2 linked regions of the Prochlorococcus marinus CUG1416 genome follow. The protein of the gene in region 2 interacts with the protein of the main gene of each other region in a pairwise test. Links are inferred from orthologs where the notes say so. Each region holds a gene or a part of one and is shown on either strand. Other genes may lie near its edges.

Evidence for each region. Proteins that work in one complex are often made in the same cells at the same time.
Region 1: the proteins of rlmB (region 2) and tsaE interact in binary tests that used the Escherichia coli proteins (3 or more experiments, as listed by UniProt). The link is inferred for Prochlorococcus marinus CUG1416 from one-to-one orthologs.

The regions. Positions count from the first base shown.
Region 1 is NZ_JAAORM010000005.1:501,214-507,181, forward strand. Bases 977-3,951 are described here. They hold tsaE (tRNA (adenosine(37)-N6)-threonylcarbamoyltransferase complex ATPase subunit type 1 TsaE), read left to right. Parts: upstream 977-2,232; coding sequence 2,233-2,670; downstream 2,671-3,951. Other genes in these bases: ahcY (adenosylhomocysteinase), read right to left, coding at 977-2,181; HA146_RS09055 (carbohydrate kinase family protein), read right to left, coding at 2,628-3,626; HA146_RS09060 (alpha/beta fold hydrolase), read left to right, coding at 3,716-3,951. Also shown: HA146_RS09035 (single-stranded DNA-binding protein), read left to right, coding at 1-104; HA146_RS09040 (DedA family protein), read right to left, coding at 101-760; more of ahcY, read right to left, coding at 763-976; more of HA146_RS09060, read left to right, coding at 3,952-4,630; HA146_RS09065 (RpoD/SigA family RNA polymerase sigma factor), read right to left, coding at 4,615-5,616; mgtE (magnesium transporter), read right to left, coding at 5,717-5,968. UniProt on the Escherichia coli protein: Required for the formation of a threonylcarbamoyl group on adenosine at position 37 (t(6)A37) in tRNAs that read codons beginning with adenine.
Region 2 is NZ_JAAORM010000002.1:528,696-534,541, reverse strand. The notes cover bases 1,103-3,955. They hold rlmB (23S rRNA (guanosine(2251)-2'-O)-methyltransferase RlmB), read right to left. Parts: upstream 3,108-3,955; coding sequence 2,097-3,107; downstream 1,103-2,096. Other genes in these bases: carA (glutamine-hydrolyzing carbamoyl-phosphate synthase small subunit), read right to left, coding at 3,939-3,955; HA146_RS04335 (STAS domain-containing protein), read right to left, coding at 3,507-3,869; HA146_RS04340 (ribonuclease III domain-containing protein), read right to left, coding at 3,112-3,510; HA146_RS04350 (DUF1816 domain-containing protein), read right to left, coding at 1,734-1,949; gatA (Asp-tRNA(Asn)/Glu-tRNA(Gln) amidotransferase subunit GatA), read right to left, coding at 1,103-1,702. Also shown: HA146_RS04360 (DNA polymerase III subunit alpha), read right to left, coding at 1-169; more of gatA, read right to left, coding at 254-1,102; more of carA, read right to left, coding at 3,956-5,078; trpD (anthranilate phosphoribosyltransferase), read right to left, coding at 5,078-5,846. UniProt on the Escherichia coli protein: Specifically methylates the ribose of guanosine 2251 in 23S rRNA.

The DNA of each region.
Region 1 (5,968 bases), on a different replicon or contig from region 2:
AACCAGTTATTAGAGTTGATAGATTAAACTTGCTAAGCTCTCGAAAAGAGTCTGAAAATAACCAATACTCTAACAACAGTAATTCTAGTGAAATACCTTTTTAGGCTTTAATTTTTTTAATAAATCTAATAAGTATTTTTATTAAAAAATATAAAAAAATTAAAATTAAAATTGGCTTCACAACATATTTGATTTGATCTAAATAAGTTTCAATGATTGGATAATTTTCACCAAATAAATAACCTGCATAAGTAAGAAGTGCTACCCATATCAGGCTCCCAAATGTAGTCCAAATCAAAAATTTTCTTAATGGCATAAGTTCTATGCCAGCGGGAACTGAAATCAAAGTTCTTATACCTGGTACTAATCTGCCCCAAAAAACTAAAGAAACCCCGTATTTATCAAACCACCTTTTACTTTTACTTAAATCATTAGAAGAAATACCCAAATATTTTCCTTTTTTATCTAGAAAATTTGAAAGTCTTTTTTCATTTACTAATCTACCTAAATAGTACCAAGGCAATGATCCTAAAATAGTTCCAAGCAATCCCCAAAAAACTAAAATATAGAAATTTAATTTTTGTTGATAAACGAAAAAACCTCCTAATGGCATTATTATTTCCGAAGGAATTGGAGGTATTATGTTTTCTAAAAACATAGCCAAACAAATAGTGAGGTATGCAATTATTGAATTCTTTTCAACAGCCAAACTAATATAGTCGGGGATTGAAGTAAGAAAATTTACAAAAATTAAACTCAAACTTAGTATCTATAGAGTTCTGGTTTATAAGGTCCTTCAACAGAGACATTAATGTAGTCAGCCTGTTCTTTAGTTAATTGTGTTAATTTTGCACCAATTTTATCAAGATGTAATCTAGCTACCATTTCATCTAAATGTTTTGGTAAAACATAAACCTCCTTAGCATATTTTTCTGACTTATTGAAAAGTTCAATTTGAGCTAGTACTTGATTAGTAAAAGAATTACTCATAACAAAACTTGGATGTCCAGTGGCACAACCTAAGTTAACTAATCTACCTTCGGCTAAAAGGATTATTTTATTGCCACTCGGCAAAGTTATGTGATCAACCTGCGGCTTAATATTGTCCCATGGATAATCTTTCAAGGAAGCCACATCAATTTCATTATCGAAATGGCCGATATTACAAACTATGGCCTCATCTTTCATCTTAACGAGATTTTCGTTTGTAATTACCTGATAGTTCCCAGTTGCCGTAACAAATATATCTATATCTTCCACAACATCGTCTAACGTAACAACGCTAAAACCTTCCATTGCCGCTTGAAGAGCACAAATTGGATCAACTTCAGCAACTTTTACAATTGCACCAAGACCTCTTAATGACTGTGCTGAACCTTTACCTACATCTCCAAAACCCATCACTAAAGCGACCTTCCCAGCAATCATCACATCAGTGGCACGCTTTATGCTGTCAACTAGAGATTCTCGGCACCCATATAAATTATCAAATTTGCTCTTAGTTACTGAATCATTAACGTTGATAGCAGGGAAAGGTAAAGCATTTTGCTTTTGCAGTTGATAAAGTCTTGCAACTCCAGTTGTAGTTTCTTCAGTGACACCAATAATGTTACTTTTAATTCTAGAATAGAAGTAACTATCATTTGACAACTTAGACTTAATAGAATTGAATAAAGCAATTTCTTCTTCATTACCGGGATTATCTAAGACAGATAAATCTTTTTCCGCTTTACTACCGAGTATCAATAAACCAGTTGCATCTCCCCCATCATCAAGAATCATATTTGGAGAGTCTGAACCCCAATCAAGAATATAGTGGGTATATTGCCAATATTCATCAAGAGTCTCACCTTTTTTTGCATATACAGCAATTCCTTTATCTGCGATAGCTGCAGCCGCATGATCTTGAGTTGAAAAAATATTGCATGAAGCCCATTTCACTTCTGCACCAAGTTCAACAAGAGTTTCTATTAAGACTGCCGTCTGAATAGTCATATGTAAACTTCCAGCTATTTTTGCACCTTTGAGTGGCTTTTCAGATTGATATTTATCTCTAAGTGCCATTAATCCAGGCATTTCTGTTTCGGCAATTTTAATTTCTTTACGACCAAAATCTGATAAAGAGATATCGGCAATTACATAACTTGGTATTGAGTTTTTAACTGAATTTGAGATAACCATTTCTAGTAAATACTTTTTCTATTAAACTATAAATGATTTTTGAGTAATTTTGTGTTTGTTGAGAATTTAAAAGAGACTTTAAATTTAGGAAAAAAACTCTCACACAAATTAAATCCCCAATCAATTGTTTTATTACAGGGTCCAATAGGTGCTGGGAAAACTTCATTTGTGCAAGGGATTGCTCAAGGCTTAACAATCTCTGAAGACATTACAAGCCCTACATTTGCTTTATCACATCACTATAACTCCGGAAAAATTCCACTAATTCACCTTGATTTATACAGATTAGAAAATGTTTCTTCAGCAAAAGAAGTTTTTTTTTCAGAAGAAGAAGAGGCAATACAAAGACAAGCTATTTTAGTTATTGAATGGCCAGAATTAATAGAACCAGTTATTGATAATTTCTGGAAAATAGAAATTAGTTACGCAAAAAATTATGGAAGAAACTACGAAATACGAGATCCCAAAAATTTATTAACCTTCTCATAATATGGCTGTTGCTCGATAGCACCTTCACCAAGACAAGTTAATAATCCACAAACACCTGCGAACTTAATGCAATCTTCTATCTCTAGTTCATTTGAAGGATAGCCAGAAGCAATAAATTGTGAAATTAAGCCAGCTAAAAAAGCATCGCCTGCGCCAGTTGTATCAACAATTTTTTTTGAAGTAGGAGTTTCAGTAATTCCCTGCAATCCATTGATATACCATGCAACGGGATTTTTTCCATCAGTTATTATTACATCTGGTCTATTAGACAATTGTTGAGATATTATCAAGGGATTTTCATCCTCAAAAAACAAAGTTGCTTCTTCTTTAGCAAGTTTTAAGACATTTGCATGATTTAAAAATTTCTTGATTAAATTAACTCTCTCGGCTTTACTAATTTCTGATGAAAAACTTGAGTGATCCCAAAAGACCTCTCTCCAATTCAAATCAATAACTATTTTGACTTCAAATTTTTTAGCCTGTTCAAGAAGAAAAAAAATAGTCTCTGCTGATATTGGAGATGATAATAAGATCGTTCCCATAACTAAATATTTTGTTTCTAGAAAAGATTTCTCCAAATTTAAAATTTCTTTTTCTATGAATTTCTTACTAAGAACTTCGTCTGCAAAGCGTGAATGAGAACTTTCCTCAAAGCCTGAAAAAAAACGATCTCCAAATTGATCTCTATCTACATTAACCACGCGAGTAGATGAATCATTATCTAATTGCAAAAAATCTAAATTAACCTCCAATTCATTAAATTGCGTGATAAATTTTTTTCCATAATCATCACTACCCAAACTTCCTATAAATGTTGAATCTATTTTTAATTTTCTTAATGCACAAGCAACATTAGCCGGCGCACCTCCCAAAAAATCTGTAAATCCTTGATTTGACTTATTTCTGATTCTGTCTATTAAAGCCTCTCCAATACATATCACCTTTTTCTTTTTCATAAAATGAACGCTTTTTCATAGTTAAGAATAATTTATTAAAAACGAATAATTTTTTTTTGAATTAAAGTTTAATCAAAAGCATATTCATAGTGTCCTTAAATAAATCTGAAACTTGGAAGTGGAAAAATTGGGAAATTTCTTGGTCTTTATCAAAAGAATCTACTTCTGAAAAAAATATTAAAATTTTATTAGTTCATGGATTTGGGGCATCAAAAAACCATTGGAGACATAATCAAGATTTTCTCGGTAAATTTTCTAACTGCTACGCAATTGACTTATTAGGATTTGGAAAAAGCAGTCAGCCTAATGCTTTATTAAATTACGAACCTGACAAAGAAAACTCAATTAAATATTCATTTAACTTATGGGGTAATCAAATATCAACATTTTGTGAAGAGGTAATAAAATCTCCTGTTTACTTGGTAGGGAACTCAATTGGTGGTGTTATTGCATTAAAAGCTGCTGAAATCCTCAAAGATAATTGCAAAGGTGTCATTTTGATTGATTGTGCACAAAGAACTATGGATGATAAACGTTTAAAAAAAAGTGATATCTTAATGAATCTACTGAGACCCGTCCTTAAAACGATAGTCAGACAAAGAATAATCAGCAATACACTTTTCACAAGAGCTGCTAATCCAAAAGTTATAAAGAAAATACTTGAACAAGCTTACCCCTCAGGAAAAAATATCGATGAGGAATTAATTGAAATACTATATCAACCCTCTAAAAGGACAAACTCTAAAGAAGCATTTCGTGGTTTTATTAACTTATTTGACGACTATCTTGCTACAGACCTTTTCGACAAAGTTGGTACTCCAATCCAATTAATTTGGGGAGAAAAAGATCCTTGGGAATCATTAAGTGAAGCAAAAGAGTGGAAGAAAAAGTTCAGTAATATTAAAAGATTAGATATTATTAAAGGTGCTGGCCATTGTCCTCATGATGAAGAACCTGAAGAAACAAATACATTAATATGTGAATTTCTTCAGGAAACAAAATAAGCTTCTACATTTTCACTAAGTCTTCTCAAACCTCTTAATCCATCTCGTTCTAAATTTCTTACTCGATCTCTACTGATCCCAAGTACCCTCCCTATTCCTGTAAGAGACATTGGCTCATCACCATCCATCCCGTATCTCATTCTTAAAACTCTACATTGCAAATCTGGTAATTGATGCAAAAGAGAATGAAGATCGCCTCTCATACAATCCATCTCTATTTGTTCGTCTGGCAAATCCTCACCGCCTGCTAATAAATCTAGTAATACAGTATCTTCACCATCACCAACTTTTGTTTCAAGACTAACTGGTTGCCCAGCTTTGCACATTAAATCTTTAACATCTTCTTCAGGAAGCTCTACGTATTTTGCAAGTTCACTTACTGTTGGAGTTCTAGACATTTCTTGACTCAACTCTCTTTGACCTTTTTTAAGCTTATTCAACATTTCAGTTATGTGAATTGGTAGCCTGATTGCCCTACTTTTTTCAGCAATTGCTCTAGTAATACCCTGTCTAATCCACCAGTATGCATATGTTGAAAACTTGTAGCCTCTAGCTGGATCAAATTTTTCAACTCCTCTTACCAAACCTATTGTTCCCTCCTGTATTAAATCTAATAATTCCATATTTCTTTTAGTATATTTTTTTGCAACACTTACTACCAACCTTAAATTAGCTGCAACCATTCTTTCTTTCGCCCTCTGTCCAGCTCTCAATCTTTTTTTTATTATGGAAATAGATAAGTTTAATTTGTTTGATAATTCCTCAATACTTGGCTTTTCTCCTGTTAATTCAATAATTTCCAATTCTGCTCTTTCTACTTGCATATATTCTTGGACCTGCCTACCAAGAGTAATTTCTTGCTCGTGAGATAATAGCGGGACTCTACCTATATCCCTCAAATAAGATCTAACAAGGTCGACATCGTTAGCAGCTTTTAAACTTGATATTGTGACTAATTTATTCTCACTTAATGTTTCAGTAGACATGAAAGTTGAATGTTGTTTTGTAAACAATACCATTAAGAAATGTAAAGTTAAACAAAAAAATCCACATTTTTACAAAAATGAGAATAAATACCTACTAAATTTAGATTAAAGAAGAGCTTAATAACCATTTTGCAGTACTTAGATAAATAAATACACCTGCAATATCAGTTACGGTAGTTATGAAAGGAGAGGACATTAGGGCTGGATCTAACCTCATTCTGTCAAACATTAAAGGGAGGATAGCACCTGTAGTCGCAGCTAAAGTCGTTATAGATATTAAACTTATTCCTACCGCAGAGGCTATTAAAGGACCCTGCCCTTGCCACCAAGCGAAAGGGAAAACTACTAGCAT
Region 2 (5,846 bases):
TCTCTTTACACTTCTTGACCAAATCAAGAACTCCATACATAACTCCATGATCGGTCAGAGCAATAGAATCCATTCCCAGATCAGAAGCTCTTTCTACTATTTTAGAAATTTGACTTGCTCCATCAAGCAGACTGTAATCACTATGATTATGAAGTGGAACGAAACCCATACTCTATCTATTTATATATATAAGATAGAGAAAATTTCTAAAAGGTCTATAGATCTTAATTACAAATTAATTATTAATACAAATTTAGAATAAGGGCCTAGCCTGAATTACCTGAGCATCAATTTCAAAGATATTTGCTGCATTCAATATTTTATTCTCTTCCAATACATTACCTATAAGTTGAAGTCCTATAGGCAATCCTTTGGTATCAAAACCACATGGAATACTGATAGCTGGTAGTCCGGCTAAATTAGCTGGAACAGTTAAGAGATCAGACAAATACATAGAAAGTGGGTCATTGGCAAAATCACCCTTCAAAAAAGCAGTAGTTGGACAAGTCGGAGTCAATAAGATATCTACTTTCTTAAAAGCATTATCAAAATCTTTTCTTATCAAAGTTCTAATTTTTTGTGCTTTCTTGTAATATGCATCACTATATCCAGCTGACAAAGCATAAGTTCCTATCAAAATTCTTCTTTGTACTTCATCTCCAAATCCTTCAGCTCTACTTTTTGAAGTCATATCTAAAAGATTAGACCCTTCATTCGACCTATAACCATATTTAACTCCATCGTATCTAGCTAAATTTGCAGATGCTTCAGATGGAGCAATTACATAATATGTGGCGATACCATCGTTAAACCTTGGGCAATCAACTTCAATAATTTCAGCTCCTAAAGTTTTAAATTTCTCAACTCCAGAAAGAACGGATTCTTTAACTTCTGGATTAAGGCCCGGATGTTCAAAGCATTCTTTTATGATTCCAATTTTTAAACCCTTTATAGATTTATTTAAATCACTTAAATAATTTGGCACTGGTTTATCAAGACATGTTGAATCTAGGGGGTCTTTACCAGATATTGAATAAAGTATTTCAGCGGCATCTGAAACAGTATTTGTTATTGGGCCAATTTGATCAAGAGAACTAGCAAAAGCTACCAGTCCCCATCTACTTACTCTGCCATAAGTAGGCTTAAGCCCTACCACTCCACAAAAAGAAGCGGGTTGTCTTATGGATCCTCCAGTATCAGAGCCTATAGCAGCCGCACATAATCCAGCCGCAACTGAAGCAGCACTGCCTCCGGAACTTCCACCTGGAACTCTATTAATATCCCAAGGATTTGAAGTAACCCCAAAGACAGAGGTTTCTGTTGAACTACCCATTGCAAATTCATCCAAATTTGTTTTACCTAAACAAATACCACCTGAAGACCATAATTTACTAGAAGCTGTTGATTCGTATGGTGCTACAAAGCTTTTAAGCATTTTACTTGCACAAGTGGTTACAACACCCTTAGTGCAAATATTGTCTTTAATTGCTATTGGCATACCCGCAAGAGGAGGAAGTATTTCTTCCTTCTGAATTAATTTATCTATATTTTCAGCTTGCTCTATTGCCTTATCTTTAGTCGTACAAATATATGAATTAATTTTAGGATCATTAGAATCGATTTTTGATAAAAAATCATTTACTAATTCCTTAACAGAAGCATTTTTACTATTAATTTGCTTTCTTAAAGAATCAAAATTCATTTCAAAACTTTTTTCTTAAAATTTAAGATTATCAAACAGTTAATGGTTCTTCTTTTTTGCAACGAACTAAACTATGTTTAATATTTGTAGAACCTTCATCAGAAAGATCTTTAATAAAAAAAGATAAATTTTCTTTTAAACTACGTTTTGTAATAAATGGACCATACCAGTACGTAGTTGAAGGCTGATCTGTTTCAATCTTAGCCCACCAAGCTAATCCGAGTTTGTTTCCAAAATTTCTAATCAATTTTATTGGCCTTATTAAGCCATTAATTCTTGTTAAATTCTATACAATTTTGTAGCAGAAATTCAATAAATTTTGATTAATTATATAAATATATTGAAACAACAATATTTCAAATCATATTAAAAGGAGTTTCATAAATAAATAAACTTATTTACTTGTCAAATGAAATAGTGATATTGCCGCTGCCACAGAGGCATTTAAACTTGATGTCTTACCCTTAAGAGGGATACTTAATAGGAAATCGCATTTTTTTTGAGTAAGCAAAGAGATACCTTTATCCTCTGCACCAACAATAACTACTAAGGGAGTTTTTTCATGAAACTTAGAGATCGATAATTGACCATCTCCAGATAATCCAATAACAAGAAAACCATTTTTCTTTAATTCCTCTAACGCCCTATTTAAATTAACAACTCTACTTACTGGTAAGTGTTCCAAGGCTCCTGCAGCCACTTTGGCTACTGTTCCAGTTAATCCAGCAGATCTTCTTTGAGGAATAATGATACCCTTGCAATCAAATGCTTCAGCAGATCTTATAATTGCACCAACATTATGTGGATCAGTTATTCCGTCTAAGGCCAGGATAATTGGATTTGCAGAGTAATTTTTAGAAAGATCAATTAATTTTTCTAGGGATATTGTTTTAGAGCATGCCAACTGCAACGCGACACCTTGATGTGAAGCACCAAAAGTTAATTGCGAAAGCCTATTCCAAGAAACTTCTTCAATAAGTACTCCTTTTGATTTAAGTTCCTTGAGTAAGATATAGAATTTCTCTGAAGAAAAAATTTCTGATGTACACCAAATCCTGTTAATAGCTCTTTCACTAATAAGGGCCTCAAAAACAGAATGTTTACCCCATATCCAGTCATCAAAATTTCTTTTCTTTGTAGGATCTTGATAAGTATTAGTAGCTTTGCTAGAAACTTCTATATTGGATTTATATATTGGCTTACTTCTTTTTAAAGATGAAGATTTACTATTCTTCTGATCACTTTCATCTAAATTGTTAAGACCCTTGTTTTTAGTAGGATTTTTCGAAAATCTATTATTTTTCTTGGAAGAATTTGAATTTTTAGAGAAAAAATTAGAATCATAATCTTTTTTGTATTGTTTACTATTTTTTGCAGAGTAATTACTTTTTGAGGAGTTTTTCATAGATTCAATGCATTGTGATTTCAAGATATTCAAAAATAGTTGATAATCTTTTAGGATCTTTCAGAAATAGCCAACCGATAAGGGTTTCAAAACCAGTTGCTCTTGAGTATATGGTAGGGTCTGAAGACTTTGGGTATCTCTTTGTTTTATTTCTAGCACGTCTAATTAAATCCATTTCATTTGAATTTAATAAATGTTCAATTTGACTTAATGATTTTGATTGAGATTTTGCTTTTACTTCGTTTACTACTGATAAATGGAGTTCTTTAGATTTCAATGGAAAATGAACATGTCTTAGTCTCTGATGAAGTTCCCATACCGAATCACCAAGCCAAGCAAGTTGAATAACACCTATTTCATCAGGAGATCCATATGGAACCAAGTTTTGAATCCAATAATTCAATTTTTCAAATAAGTTAATGCATCTTCAAGATTTAACTTTAAGTTAAGAAAATCACCTAAACGTACTAGTTTAATAGTTTGAGCAACTCTAGAATTACCAACAACTGAGAACCCTAACTTCAATTTTTTACATTCTTTAGCAGTCTGAACAAGAGCCCCAAGACCAGAAGAATCTAGAAAATCAATTTTTGTAAGATCAATAATGAATGGAAACTCATTTCTTAAATTATTAGTAACAAAAGTCTTAAATTGTTTTTCTGAAAATGCATCAAGTTGGCCTTTAAAAGTAAAAACAATAATATTTGTTTTTACATCGAGGTTTCCTCTTAAAGAAACAGTTAGCTTCTGGAAATCTTCTATGATCTAATCCCTCCAAAAAAATAATGTATCAAATGTAATAATCAAATCAAATCAAAAGAAAACAATATGTCAACATCTTTCTAACATTAGAGAAACAAATTTCTTAAATAAATAATCTGAATCATGAGGACCCGGCCCAGCTTCTGGATGATATTGAACACTAAATATTGGCTTATTATTCACTTCCAATCCTGCAACAGTACTATCGTTAAGGTTGTAATGAGTTATTTTGACTATGTCCTTTGAGAGAGAATTAGGATCAATTGCAAAACCATGATTCTGACTAGTTATCTCAATTTGATGATCTTTTCCACAAGGGTGATTTAAACCACGATGTCCAAAAGGGAGTTTATAAGTAGAACCTCCTAAGGCTAATCCAAATATTTGATGGCCAAGGCAGATTCCAAACATAGGTATTTCACCAAGTTCAATAAGTGATCTTGCTAAATCTATCCCTTCAGAAACAGAAGAAGGGTCGCCTGGCCCATTTGAAAAGAATATACCATCAGGCTTATTAGATAGAACATCTTTTAAAGAAGAGCTAGAAGGTAAAACTAAAATTTCACAACCATGAGAAACAAGTCTGTTTAGAATAGATTTTTTAATTCCAAAATCAATTGCTACTATTTTTAATACATTAGACTGTTTAGTGTATTTCTTTCTAAGGTCAAAATCTGTTTCTGTAGGACTACTCCATAAATATTTTTCCTTCGTTGAAACTACTTTTGATAAATTCAACCCCTCCATTTTTGGCGTTTGATTAATTATCTTTAAACAACTATCTACGGTTTTGTCTTCAGAGGTAAGAACTCCATTCATCGAGCCATAGGTTCTTAAGATTTTGACAAGAGCCCTTGTATCAATTCCATAAAGACCTATTATATTTTTTTCAACTAACCATTGATTAAAATTCTTTAGAGATCTCCAATTACTATTATTTGATGAATAATTTCTTACAATTATTCCTTTAACACTAATACTTGATTCTGAATCTTCAAGATTAATACCAGTATTTCCAATTTCTGGATAAGTAAATGTTAATATTTGTCCATAGTAACTTGGATCAGTAATAACTTCCTGATATCCAGTCATTCCAGTATTAAAAACTATTTCGCCAAAAGTAGTACCTAAAGCACCAAAAGAAAATCCAGGGAATGTAATACCATTACTTAAAACCAATTTTGCATTTTTCTTGTAGGGATTAATCATCAATTTGATATTAATTCATCTGAGGATAAAAAATTTTTCAACAGTAAAAATGTTTTCCAAGGATTTCCTTGATTAATTGAAAATATAGCTTTATTAAAGCCTTCATGTAAATCCTCCTCAATTCCTGCTACCCAAAGGACTAAGGCAGTGTTCAAAGCAACAACATCTTTATGTGATTTTTGTCCAGAACCGTTTAAAACAGACTTTAATATTTCCTCGTTAGAGTCACTATCTGTAACTACAAGCTTTTCGTTTGGAACATTATCATGGTTAAAATCTGAAACATTTATTTTTGAAAATCTTAATTTACCATTATCTACAAATACTAATTTATTTTCTCCTTGAAGCGAGGCTTCATCAAGGCCACCAAAACCATGAACTACTATTGCCCTATTCATGCCCATTTTTAATAGTGCACTTCCCATAGGCTCTAAAAGATCCTCAGAGGCAACACCTAAAACTTGCGCATTTGGTCTTAAAGGATTTACTAGTGGTCCAAGTTGATTAAAAACAGTCCTTATTCCAAGGGACTTTCTTAAAGGAGCAAGTTTTATTAAAGATTTATGCCAAACAGGTGCAAATAAAAAAGTTACTCCAATTTCATTGACTGCAGAAATTACTTTTTCTAATGAACAATTTAAATTTAAACCAAGATTCAACAAAACATCTGCAGAGCCAACTTTCCCACTAGCACTTCTATTTCCGTGTTTAGCAATTTTTACACCACAAGAAGCGGCTACAAATGCAACTGCAGTAGAAATATTAAAT